Regions from separate parts of the Proteus mirabilis HI4320 genome, predicted to be linked through region 1. Evidence: predicted binding sites of a transcription regulator. Region 1 holds the regulator's gene; each other region holds the start of a gene.

Region 1 (3,219 bases):
TTCGATGGATGATTATATCAGTTACATCATTCCACAGTTTTCTCGCACTCATATCAATTTCCAACGCGTTCCTACGGTGGATACCTCTAATCCCTTCTCAGCTAAAGCTATTCCAACACTGGATGAAAGTTTTATTGTTATTCGCTTTCGTGGCTTAACGGATATCGATTTCCCCTATCTATTGGCAATGTTGCATGGTTCATTTATGTCGACTATCAATACTATTGTTGTTCCAGGAGGGAAATTAGGCTTAGCGATGGAATTAATCATGGCACCACTGGTGAAGAAATTATTGAATGGTGAAAAAATTAGCTAAAATAGATATGTTATTTGTGACGAAAATAATATCCCCGTATTTTAGGGATATTATTTTATATATTAAAATTTATTTTAAAATATCAAATTTATTCAGGATCTTTAATTTCAAAAGAGTGCGTAATATTGGCCGCTTTTCCTAACATTAAAGAAACAGAGCAATATTTTTCTGCTGATAATTGTACAGCTCGCTCAACAATTTTATCTGTCAACGCTTTACCGGAAACAATGAAATGTAAATTAATATCAGTAAATAAACGAGGTGCCTCTTCACGACGTTTTGATGTTAATTTCACTTCACAATCAGTGACTTGGTGGCGACCTTTACGTAAGATACTCACCACATCAATAGCACTACAACCACCCGCAGCAATTAATACCATTTCCATCGGACTAGGCGCTTTATCACCTGAATTACCATCCATCATAACTTGATGGCCGGAAGATGATTCGCCAACAAAAGATAAATCTTCAACCCATTTAACACGTGCTTCCATTTTATTTTTCCCCTAAATACAACTGAGACTAAAAGAGTACATTCTCATAATTCAACTAGCAATTAGCAAATAGGTTTATTATGCTGACTGCGTAAAACGAGACTTAATGCGTTAACTGTGTTAAAAACAATATCTGCTTGATGATAGTGGTTAAGATCAATGCATTATTTTCTCATTTATTATAATCTATTCCTTATTAACTTTCCGAATTCTCAGGAAGTTAATCGGTAAAGATAGGATTTTAAGCACGCTGTATCAAAAGGGTGTCAATCCGTTTTGAAAGGCTGCATTAACGTACAGAGGATAACGCGAATGGTTCTCGGCAAGCCGCAAACAGACCCGACTCTTGAATGGTTTTTGTCACACTGCCATATTCACAAATATCCATCCAAGAGCACGCTGATCCACCAAGGTGAAAAAGCGGAAACACTTTATTATATTGTTAAAGGTTCCGTGGCTGTTCTTATTAAAGATGAAGAAGGAAAAGAGATGATCCTTTCCTACCTAAACCAAGGTGACTTCATCGGTGAACTTGGATTATTTGAAGAAGATCAAGAACGTAGTGCATGGGTTAGAGCAAAAACAGCCTGTGAAGTAGCAGAAATTTCCTATAAAAAATTCCGCCAATTAATTCAGGTCAATCCTGACATTCTGATGCGCCTTTCCGCTCAAATGGCGAATAGATTACAAACCACATCAGAAAAAGTAGGTAACCTTGCTTTCCTTGATGTAACAGGTCGTATTGCACAAACTTTATTAAATTTAGCTAAACAACCTGATGCAATGACGCATCCTGATGGCATGCAAATTAAAATTACACGTCAGGAAATCGGTCAAATTGTAGGTTGTTCACGTGAAACTGTAGGCCGTATTTTAAAAATGCTGGAAGATCAAAACCTCATTTCAGCACACGGTAAAACTATCGTTGTTTACGGTACTCGTTAAGTTGCATTGAAAACAGCCCATTTAACTGATGGACAGTGATTATTTTGTATGAAGCCCCATCGCAATGATGGGGTTTTACATTTGAATTCACTCTGCTTTTACAAACTCATCAAGCGCTTTTCGTAACGCATTCATGCCCTCTTGTAACTCTTCGAGGGTAATAATCAGCGATGGTGTAAAGCGTATTACATCAGCCCCGGCATTTAATATCATTAAGCCATGCTTAGAGGCCAGTGCAAGTAACTCTTTTGCTTTACCTGCATACAGTGGTGCTAACTGCGCGCCAATTAATAAGCCTTGTCCACGAATTTGAGAAAACACAGCATAAGTTTGGTTTATCGCCTGCAATTCATCCACTATCCAACGATGACGCTCACTGACACCTTCTAATACCGCCTGAGTGTTGATTAAATCAAAAGCAGCATTGCCTACTGCACAGGCTAATGGGTTCCCCCCATAAGTCGTACCATGTGTTCCTACCCCCATTACCGAAGCGATATCCTCGGTGGTTAACATCGCACTGAGAGGAAAACCACTACCTAATGCTTTGGCACTGGTAATAATATCGGGCTGTATATCATAGTGCATATAAGCAAATAGTTTGCCGGTTCGCCCCATACCCGTTTGTACTTCATCAAGAATTAATAGCGCTTGATGCTTATCACATAGTGTACGTAAGCCATGCATAAACTCCGCTGTCGCCGGTGTCACTCCGCCCTCACCTTGGATAGGCTCCAGTATTACGGCACAAGTATGAGAGTCAATCACGGCTTTTACAGCATCAAGAGAGTTAAAAGGGACATGTATAATATCCGCAGGTTTAGGACCAAAACCATCCGCATATTTAGGTTGTCCCCCAACAGAGACTGTAAAAAATGTTCTACCATGAAAGGCGTGGTGGAAGGCAATTATCTTCGTTTTATAAGGATTATGACGGGTAATAGCGTAATGTCGTGCTAATTTAAGTGCGGCTTCATTCGCTTCTGCCCCAGAATTGGCAAAAAAGACACGTTCAGCAAAAGTATGTTGGATTAATTTCTGAGCTAAACATAATGCCGGCTCATTAGTAAACACATTACTTACATGCCAAAGCTTCTCACTTTGCTCTTGCAGTGCTTTATTCAATAGTGGATGCGCATGCCCAAGCGCTAGAACAGCAATACCACCAGCAAAATCAATATAGGATTTTCCCTGTTGATCCCAAACACGGCTACCTTGCCCTTTAACAGGAATAAAATCTGCTGGTGAATAAATTGGCAACATTACCTGATCGTAAGTTGCCCTATTAATACGTTGATTTATCATTACCCCACCTGACCGACATTTAGCTATACAATGAAAATATAATCACTAAATATGAATAAAAAATCAAATAAGGTTTGATATAAAAGTGGATAATGACGCTAAATTTTCATTATCCAATTAATATTTAAGAAAATTATTTAATAACTCATGCCCTTGT
Region 2 (3,219 bases), 1.1 Mb from region 1:
AAAAAATGGGGATTACCTGTTAGTGATGCTATTAAATTATGTACCGGAACTAAAGCTGTACTTGATTTTTACCATCATGTAGCAGAAATTCGCCCTAATCTAGGCTTTGATATTGATGGTGTGGTTATCAAAGTAGATGATATAGCTCTACAAGAAGAGTTGGGATTTGTGTCTCGTGCTCCCCGTTGGGCGATTGCTTACAAATTCCAAGCCCAAGAGCAGATGACGGTGATTAAAGATGTTGAATTTCAAGTGGGGCGTACAGGGGCGATTACACCTGTCGCTCGTTTAGATCCCGTACAAGTGGCAGGGGTAATAGTCAGTAATGCCACACTTCATAATGCTGATGAAATTGAACGTTTAGGATTACGTATTGGTGATACGGTGGTTATTCGCCGTGCAGGCGATGTTATTCCTCAGGTTGTGAGTGTGATTGAAGAAAAACGCCCTGAGAATGCACAAGAAATTGTTTTTCCAACCCAATGCCCTATTTGTCAATCTGATATTGAGCGTATAGAAGGTGAGGCTGTTGCCCGCTGCACGGGGGGATTAATTTGTGCAGCGCAACGTAAAGAGGCGCTTAAACATTTCGTTTCTCGTCGTGCGATGGATGTTGACGGCATGGGAGATAAAATTATCGACCAATTGGTTGAAAAAGAGTATGTCAAAACACCGGCTGATTTATTCCGTTTAGATGAAAAGATCTTATCTGGTTTAGAACGTATGGGGGAGAAATCAGCCAAAAAACTGCTTAATGCATTAGAAAAAGCAAAATCAACCACTTTTGCCCGTTTTATCTATGCCCTTGGTATTCGTGAAGTAGGAGAAGCAACGGCCAATGGATTAACCGCTCATTTTGTTTCATTAGAGGCATTACGTGAAGCAAATATTGAAGCCTTAAAGGCAGTTCCTGATGTGGGTGATATTGTTGCAAAGCATGTGGTTAATTTTTTCCAAGAAGAACATAATAAAAATGTGATTGATCAACTTGTTAATGACATTGGCATTACTTGGCCGGCACCGGTTGTGGCTACTCATGAAGCAGGTGATAATCCTTTTGCTGGTAAAACAGTCGTGCTGACAGGCTCTCTTTCTCAATTAACGCGAGATGAAGCAAAAGATAGATTAGTTGCACTTGGTGCAAAAGTGAGTGGTAGTGTTTCGAAAAAGACAGATATGGTCATTGCTGGTGAAGCGGCGGGTTCTAAATTAGCCAAAGCAAATGAATTAGGTATTACTGTTATTGATGAAGACGAAATGATCCGCTTGCTTGATCAATCTAAATAATCGTTTACAATAAACTTAGATGCTATTGAGAGCAGTTCTCAGTAGCATCTTTAATTTAAGCTAAATTCACATTTCGTGTTACTTAAGTTACTCCTAAAGTGTGATCAACCTATCTTATTTAATAAATAGTGTGTATATGGTTTCACTGTATTGTGACAATAATCACATCGTAATGTTACGCGTTACATAAAATGCTCTCCAAGATTTATTTTTATTTTTGGAGCATGCATGTCTTCTATCATTCACTTTGTTTTGGCTCTCGCAGTTATTGGTGCATTAGCATTTATTGCAAGTAATAACCGCAAAGGGATCCGTCTGCGTTATATTGTGCAGTTATTAATTATTGAAATCGCATTGGCATGGTTCTTCCTCAATTCTGATATTGGTGAAGGCTTTGTCCGTGGTTTCGCTGGGCTATTTGATCACTTATTAGGTTATGCCGCACAAGGTACTGAGTTCGTCTTCGGTGGTATGATGAAAGGTGGTCTAGCATTCTTCTTCTTGAATGTATTATGTCCTATCATCTTTATTTCTGCATTAATTGGTATTTTGCAACATATCAAAGTATTGCCTTTCGTGATCCGCATTATCGGTACAGTGCTGTCCAAAGTGAACGGTATGGGGAAACTAGAATCGTTTAATGCGGTTAGCTCCTTAGTACTTGGCCAATCTGAGAACTTTATCGCTTATAAAGATGTATTGGGCAAAATGTCTCAGCGCCGTATGTACACTATGGCGGCGACAGCGATGTCTACGGTATCAATGTCAATTGTTGGTGCTTATATGACTATGCTTGATCCTAAATACGTTGTTGCTGCACTGGTTCTGAATATGTTCAGTACTTTCGTTATCCTATCAGTGATTAACCCATATTCTGTTGAAAATGAAGAAGATATCCAGATGGGGAATCTGCATGAAGGTCAAAGCTTCTTCGAAATGTTAGGTGAATATATCTTAGCTGGTTTCAAAGTTGCTTTAATCGTTGCGGCAATGTTGATTGGTTTTATCGCATTAATTGCTGCGGTAAACGCTATCTTTAGTATGATTTTCGGTATTAGTTTCCAAGATTGCTTAGGTTATGTGTTCTATCCATTAGCATGGGTGATTGGTATACCTGAGCAAGATGCATTACGTGTAGGTAGTGTGATGGCAACTAAATTAGTCTCTAATGAATTCGTCGCGATGGGAAGCTTGCAAGATCTGGCTGCTGAATTAACACCTCGCTCTGTTGGGATCTTATCTGTCTTCTTAGTCTCATTTGCTAACTTCTCTTCTATCGGTATTGTTGCAGGGGCTATTAAAGGTCTGAACGAAATGCAAGGTAATGTGGTTTCTCGTTTTGGTCTTAAATTACTATTTGGTTCTACGCTAGTTAGCTTCTTATCTGCTGCTATCACAGGCCTGTTTGTTTAATCATTGAGATAAGACAGATAGCATGTGAAATAAATAACAATGTAAGATGGATAACTTAGTTATCATGTAACATAAATCAAGCAGTACCCGTCGGTACTGCTTTTTTTATCGTTAAATTACCTTATAATCCTTATCATTCCTTCTCGATAAAGCGATAGAGATCATGCTAGAAAAACAGCATCTTATAGATATAGCCAACACACAAATGCCATTTGGTAAATATAAAGGGCGAATGCTGGTGGATTTACCTGAAGAGTATTTATTGTGGTTTGCCAAGAAAGGCACCTTCCCTGAAGGAAAGCTAGGGCAACTAATGGAAATGACCCTAGCAATTAAAATTGATGGCTTAGAAGGGTTACTAAAACCATTAAAGCAGTCGCATTAATCAGGCTCTGTAGGTAACTTATCCGCTATTAGTGCGTTAATAACTTTATGACTCAATTCAATAAACATAGCTTGTTCTGCAGGTGTTAATTGCGCTTGTAGCTTCTGTGCGTTCTGTTTTCGGCCTAAAGCGGC
Region 3 (3,219 bases), 1.7 Mb from region 1:
GTCATTGCTCTTTATTCCTATCGGGGTGGGTGTAATGAACTATTATAATTTATTAAGCCAACAACTCTTTCCTATTGTTCTGGCCTGTGTTGTCAGTACCTTTGCGGTGATGGCGCTAGTTGCTTACTGCTCACATTACGTGCATCGTGAACGTCCTATTATCGGTGCTAAACCCGATAAAGTAGAGGATGTAGAATTAGCAGAACAACAAGACGACGACAGAGCGTTAAGTGAGAAGAAAAAATGTTAATATTAATGAATATTTGGTGGTCATTACCGCTAACACTTATTATTTTCTACTTAGCACGTAAACTGGCGGCTCGATTTAAATGGCCTATTTTAAATCCGTTATTGATTGCTATTGTTGTTATTATTCCTATTTTATTAGTGACACACACCGCTTATGAGGATTATTTTGCCGGAAGTCGTATCCTTAACGACTTGTTGCAACCAGCTGTTGTTGCTTTAGCTATTCCTTTATATCAACAATTACACCAAATACGCGCACAATGGAAATCGTTAATTAGTATCTGCTTTATTGGTAGTATCGCCGCCATGGCTAGTGGTACAGCGATTGCATTATGGGCTGGCGCTACTCCTGAAATTGCCGCCTCCATTTTGCCTAAATCGGTAACAACCCCTATCGCAATGGCTGTTGCGGATTCCATAGGTGGTATTCCTGCAATCAGTGCTGCATGTGTTATTGCAGTAGGTATTTTAGGTGCCATTTTTGGTCATACGCTATTTAAAATATTACGTATTCCAACTCACGCTTCTCGTGGTTTAGCGATGGGAACCGTCTCTCACGCAGTGGGTACCGCAAGAGCGGCTGAAATCGATTATATTGAAGGGGCATATAGTTCATTAGCATTAATGACTTGCGGTATTATTACTTCACTTACCGCACCTTTTATTTTTCCTTTTATTTTGCACCTTTTTAGCTAATTAGCTAATTAGCTAAATCAATAGAACACATAAAAAACCTTCGTTCAGAGCGAAGGTTTTTTATGCTAATGCTAAAATCAATTTACTATAAATTTGAGATGTATCTCCCAATTAATCATTCAGTTGCAATAGTTTCATTGAAAATATGATTTTAATCACATATAAGAATAGGTAAAGATGCCTAAAATCTTACAATAGCAGAAGATTAATGGGAGACACCTATATGCATACTCGTTTTCAGGCAATTTGGTCAGATTTATCCCCTCAATTACAACAAGCACTTACGCCTTATCTTGAGCAGGATGAATTTCCGGCAATGTTCACTGCAGAACAAGTTAATGCGTTAAAAACACAGTTACAATGTAATGATGATGAGTTAGCCCTCGCATTACTGCCTGTTGCAGCCGCTTGTGCTGTGACACCTATCTCTCATTTTAATGTGGGTGCCATTGCTCGTGGTGAAAGCGGTCACTTCTATTTTGGGGCAAATATGGAGTTTGCTGGCGCCCCATTACAACAAACGGTACACGCAGAGCAAAGTGCGGTTACACATGCTTGGTTACGCGGTGAGTCTCGTTTAGTTGCCATCACAGTTAACTATACCCCTTGTGGTCATTGTCGTCAGTTTATGAACGAACTAAATAGCGGCACTCATATTGCAATCCATCTCCCAGGCCGAAAAGTGGCAACCTTAGGTGACTACTTACCTGATAGCTTTGGCCCTAAAGATCTCAATATCACTACCCTACTGATGGATAAAGTTAATCACGGTTATCAAATAGATAACACTAGCCAACTGGCACAACAGGCACTACAAGCAATAAATCGTAGTCATGCCCCTTACAGCCATTCTCACAGTGGTATTGCTGTACAGATGAAAAGCGGTAAGATCTTTCAAGGCAGTTATGCTGAAAATGCCGCATTCAATCCTAGTATGCCACCATTACAAGCGGCACTTATTGCATTAAATATGGCGGGTGAAAATGTTATGGATATTGAGTCTGCAATATTAATTGAAAAAGCAGACAGCCTATTAACTCAGTGGGATGCCACACAAGCAACATTAACAGCTTTAGGTTGCCGCCAAATACAGCGTGTCACTTTGTAACATTTTTTAACTTATACCGTTAAATTGTCCTCATAAAAAAGCATCAGCATGTAAATTTTTGCTGATGCTTATCAGAAAAAGTCATAACAATTGTATCTATCTCTCATTTCTAAGCAGAAAAATCATAAAAAAATAACATAAGCTGTACATATTTTTATTATTTTGTAGGATCTACACTTGTCATGTGACTAACTGCCTTACAAGAGTATTTTTCATGGAACTGGAACACGAAAGTAAACGTCCTCTCTATATCCCGTATGCAGGCCCAATCCTGCTTGAATTTCCCCTGTTAAATAAAGGTAGTGCTTTTAGCGAAGAAGAGCGCAGCACCTTTAACCTTCATGGTTTACTGCCTGAGGCAGTAGAAACCATTGAAGAGCAGGTGGAACGCGCTTACCGTCAATATCTTGATTTTAAAAATGATAACGATAAACACATCTATTTAAGAAATATCCAAGATACCAATGAAACGCTATTTTATCGTCTGTTGGAATCTCACCTTACTGAAATGATGCCCATCATTTATACCCCCACAGTAGGTGAAGCTTGTGAGCACTTCTCTGATATTTACCGCCGTGCGCGTGGACTTTTTATCTCTTACCCTAACCGCGCCAATATTGATGATATGCTACAAAACGCCACCAAACAAAACGTAAAAGTGATTGTGGTCACAGATGGTGAGCGTATCCTTGGTTTAGGTGACCAAGGTATCGGTGGTATGGGTATTCCTATTGGTAAACTCTCTTTATATACCGCTTGTGGTGGAATAAGCCCCGCTTATACCTTACCCGTTGTACTGGATGTTGGCACCAATAATCCACAACGTTTAAATGACCCACTTTATATGGGCTGGCGCCACCCACGTATTACCGGAGATGAATATAACGAATTTGTCGATGAATTTATTCAAGCCGTTAAACGTCGTTGGCCAAATGTACTGCTGCAATTTGAAGATTTTGCACAAAAAAATGCCATGCCGTTATTAAATCGTTATCGTGATGAATTATGTTGCTTTAATGATGATATTCAAGGTACTGCCGCTGTGACATTAGGTAGTCTAATTGCGGCAAGTCGTGCTGCGGGGCGTCAATTAAAAGATCAAACTGTCGCTTTCTTAGGTGCAGGCTCAGCCGGTTGTGGTATTGCAGAGCAAATTATTGCACAAA
Region 4 (3,219 bases), 450 kb from region 1:
AATACTTTCTTATTTAAGCAGCAACCACAGCCATTGCGGTTAATGCAAAAAAGAAGCCGGCGATGGTTGCACTCATTAAGTTAGAGAGTGTACCCGCCAAAACAGCTTTCATACCTAAGCGTGCGACATCTTTACGACGGTTTGGTGCCATTCCCCCTAAACCACCCAGTAATACCGCAACAGAGGAAAGGTTAGCAAATCCACACAGCGCAAAAGAGATAATCACTTTTGTTTGTTCAGACAAGGCCATTAAGCCTGCTGCTGCTAATTGTGATTCATCTTGCAGATATTTACTAAACTCCGAGTAAGCATAGAATTCGTTGATCACCAGTTTTTGACCAATAAAAGAGCCAGCAATGGTTGCCTCACTCCAAGGCACACCAATTAAGAAGGCGATTGGTGCAAATACCCAGCCTAAGATTAATTCTAGCGAGAAGTCTTCATAACCGAACCAGCCACCAATTCCGCCAAGAATACCATTAATTAAGGCAATTAATGCGACAAAAGCGAGTAGCATTGCACCTACGTTTAACGCAAGTTGTAATCCTGAAGAAGCCCCTGATGCCGCAGCATCAATAATATTAGCGGGTTTTTCTTCATCACTTAAGTTATCAAAAGCATCTTTTTGATCATCAGGTGTTTCTGTTTCAGGAACCAAGAGTTTTGCGAAGAGTAAACCACCTGGTGCCGCCATAAATGAAGCGGTGATCAAATACTCCAATGGCACACCCATACTTGCATAACCTGCCAGTACCGAACCTGCCACTGATGCTAATCCACCACACATCACCGCAAAAAGTTCTGAGGTTGTCATTCTAGCAATATAGGGGCGAACCACCAGTGGTGCTTCTGTTTGTCCAACGAAGATATTGGCTGTTGCAGACATTGATTCAGTACGAGAAGTGCCTAATACTTTTTGTAATCCGCCACCTAAAATCTTGATGACAAATTGCATGATACCTAAGTAATAAAGTACTGCTATCAATGAAGAGAAGAACACAATAACAGGTAAAACACGCAAAGCAAAAACAAAGCCACCGCTGCCAAATAGCTCAAACATTTTGTCGGAAACTAAGCCAGCAAAAAGGAAGCTCATGCCGTTTTCACCATAATCGATGACATTTTTAACGGCATCAGAAATAGCCAATAACACTTTACGGCCACTTTCTGAATAAAGTACAAATGCGCCTAAACCAATTTGAATAAGGAATGCGCCACCGACCGTGCGTAATTTAATTGCACGTCGGTTGCTGGAGAAAAGAATGGCTATCAATATCAATGTGGCCATTCCGACCAAGCTCATAATGAGGTGCATTGAAGGATCCCTGTTCATATAAAAATTTAATGGATTATCAATAAGCTTGTTACTAAGTTTATTGACTCTTTTTTTGCCAGATAATTATACCTAGTCCCAGAAAAGAACCCTCTATATCCATCACAATTAGCATCTTAAAAAAGTAACATAAAAGTCACAAATGAGATCTAAATCACACTAAAAAGCAAAAAACGCACTTAATGGATAAAGTTTATTTGGAAAAGTGGTTAGCAGTTTAATAAAAAACGGTAATACGAATGGCAGAGTAATTACTAATTTACTTAAAACTAGGCATCATCTGTTAACTGAAATAATTGTAGACTATTCAGGTAAAGTTGGTTTGCAATAACCTCTGCTGACTCTTGACGCAATTCACAAAGAGAAGAAAAAACAGCGAGAATTCGCTCAGGGCGGTTAGGCTCGCCTTGAAAACCACTTACAGGCATATCAGGCGCATCCGTTTCTAATAACAAGCGCTCTAAGGGTAGAGAGGCAATTGCACGACGTGTTTTTTGTGCACGTGGATAAGTGATAGTGCCCCCTACCCCAATAAAATAGCCTTGTTGAACAAAACGTTCTGCTTGTTGCAGACTGCCGGAAAAACCATGGATCACACCTTTACGAGGAACTGAATAACGGCGCAAAATAGCACTTAGATTATCATGAGTTTTACGTGAATGAAGGATCACTGGTAAATCAAATTCTATCGCCAATTTAAGTTGTGCTATTAAAAATTGTTGCTGTTTTTCCGGATGTGGATTTGTCATATAGTTATCCAAACCCATCTCCCCCATTGCAACACAACGTGGCGTCGTTTTTAGGCGTGTTTTAAGTTCAATCAAGTGCTGCTCTGTATGCGCTTCAATATATAAAGGATGCAAACCTAGTGCACAATATAGTGCATTGTTATAACGAGACAATTCCGTTACCGCGTCCCAATTCCACTGAGCAACCGCAGGAATAATAATTTTTTTTACCTGAGCCTGTTGTGCTAAAGCAAGGCTATTCTCAAGGTCGTGATAAAAGACGGGAAAATCAAAATGACAATGCGTATCAATAAATCGACTCATTCTTGAACACTCCTTACTTCAGGGTGCACACTCCGAGTTCTTTTTTGAATGATTTCGGCATCTTCCGCTTTATCTGCTTTTGCTTCATTTTCAAATAGGCTAAATATTTTTTTATCGTGTTGCTGAAATTTTTTCTTAGAGAAGTGTTGACCAATAGTGGCTAGAAAATAGCGCCCACAGCGTCTACCAACATGATAATCATGATTTAATGCACTTAAACGGCTTCCTAATGCACTAGATTGTAGTGTTGTTGGTGGATATATTTCAATGATAACGGCATCTTCAGGTGGAGATTGGATAAATCTTAGTGTGTCAGTATAAGTTTCAATATGGACTTGAGCCATATTGAGAAAGCGTTGAAAACGGCCATTCTCAAACCATTTTCCCATTTTATCCACCCACTCGGTGGTATATTGATATTCAGACGGTACTGTTCGTATAACGACAATTGTACGACAACCACGACGATAAGCCTCTTTTACTGGGATCGCATCACTAATACCGCCATCATGGTAAACAACATCTTGAAATAAAACACCATTGCGATAAAACGCGGGGATCGCACTGGAGGCTTTCACAATATCAAGCCATGTGCTTTTTTCTGGTTGAAAATAATTTGCCTTAAAATTGTCGGAGCGACTTGCCACCATATAAAACTCGCGACCACTATCGAAACGACGTAATGCTTTAGGCATATTTAAAGGCATTTCTTTCGAAGTGGTTTCTATATACCAGTCAAGATCGAGTAAATTCCCCCCACGAACAAAGCGAATCGGATTAAAGAATTGGTTATTGGTGGTATAACGGTTAATGACTCTGCGGGCGTAACCCCTT

What was found. Region 1 encodes CRP, which controls carbon source genes, mostly activating them, when cyclic AMP is high. Its sites were predicted from a motif close to ATGTGANNNNNNTCACAT; they were not measured.
Region 2: the regulator CRP is predicted to act here: its motif matches at 1,438-1,455, upstream of PMI_RS08990 (NupC/NupG family nucleoside CNT transporter).
Region 3: the regulator CRP is predicted to act here: its motif matches at 1,089-1,106, upstream of cdd (cytidine deaminase).
Region 4: the regulator CRP is predicted to act here: its motif matches at 1,476-1,493, upstream of PMI_RS11960 (NupC/NupG family nucleoside CNT transporter).

Annotation. Positions count from the first base shown of each region.
Region 1 is NC_010554.1:3,092,681-3,095,899, forward strand. It holds gene PMI_RS13920 (phosphoribulokinase) at 1-316, shown strand, start outside; gene PMI_RS13925 (OsmC family protein) at 405-812, opposite strand; gene crp (cAMP-activated global transcriptional regulator CRP) at 1,125-1,757, shown strand; gene PMI_RS13935 (aspartate aminotransferase family protein) at 1,845-3,062, opposite strand; gene PMI_RS13940 (aminodeoxychorismate synthase component II) at 3,180-3,219, opposite strand, start outside.
Region 2 is NC_010554.1:1,958,144-1,961,362, reverse strand. It holds gene ligA (NAD-dependent DNA ligase LigA) at 1-1,287, shown strand, start outside; gene PMI_RS08990 (NupC/NupG family nucleoside CNT transporter) at 1,516-2,700, shown strand; gene PMI_RS08985 (DUF3820 family protein) at 2,864-3,085, shown strand; gene PMI_RS08980 (MarR family winged helix-turn-helix transcriptional regulator) at 3,082-3,219, opposite strand, start outside.
Region 3 is NC_010554.1:698,673-701,891, reverse strand. It holds gene PMI_RS03180 (CidA/LrgA family protein) at 1-250, shown strand, start outside; gene PMI_RS03175 (CidB/LrgB family autolysis modulator) at 244-945, shown strand; gene cdd (cytidine deaminase) at 1,169-2,053, shown strand; gene PMI_RS03165 (NAD-dependent malic enzyme) at 2,268-3,219, shown strand, end outside.
Region 4 is NC_010554.1:2,645,204-2,648,422, forward strand. It holds gene PMI_RS11960 (NupC/NupG family nucleoside CNT transporter) at 14-1,315, opposite strand; gene PMI_RS11965 (metal-dependent hydrolase) at 1,603-2,385, opposite strand; gene PMI_RS11970 (patatin-like phospholipase family protein) at 2,382-3,219, opposite strand, start outside.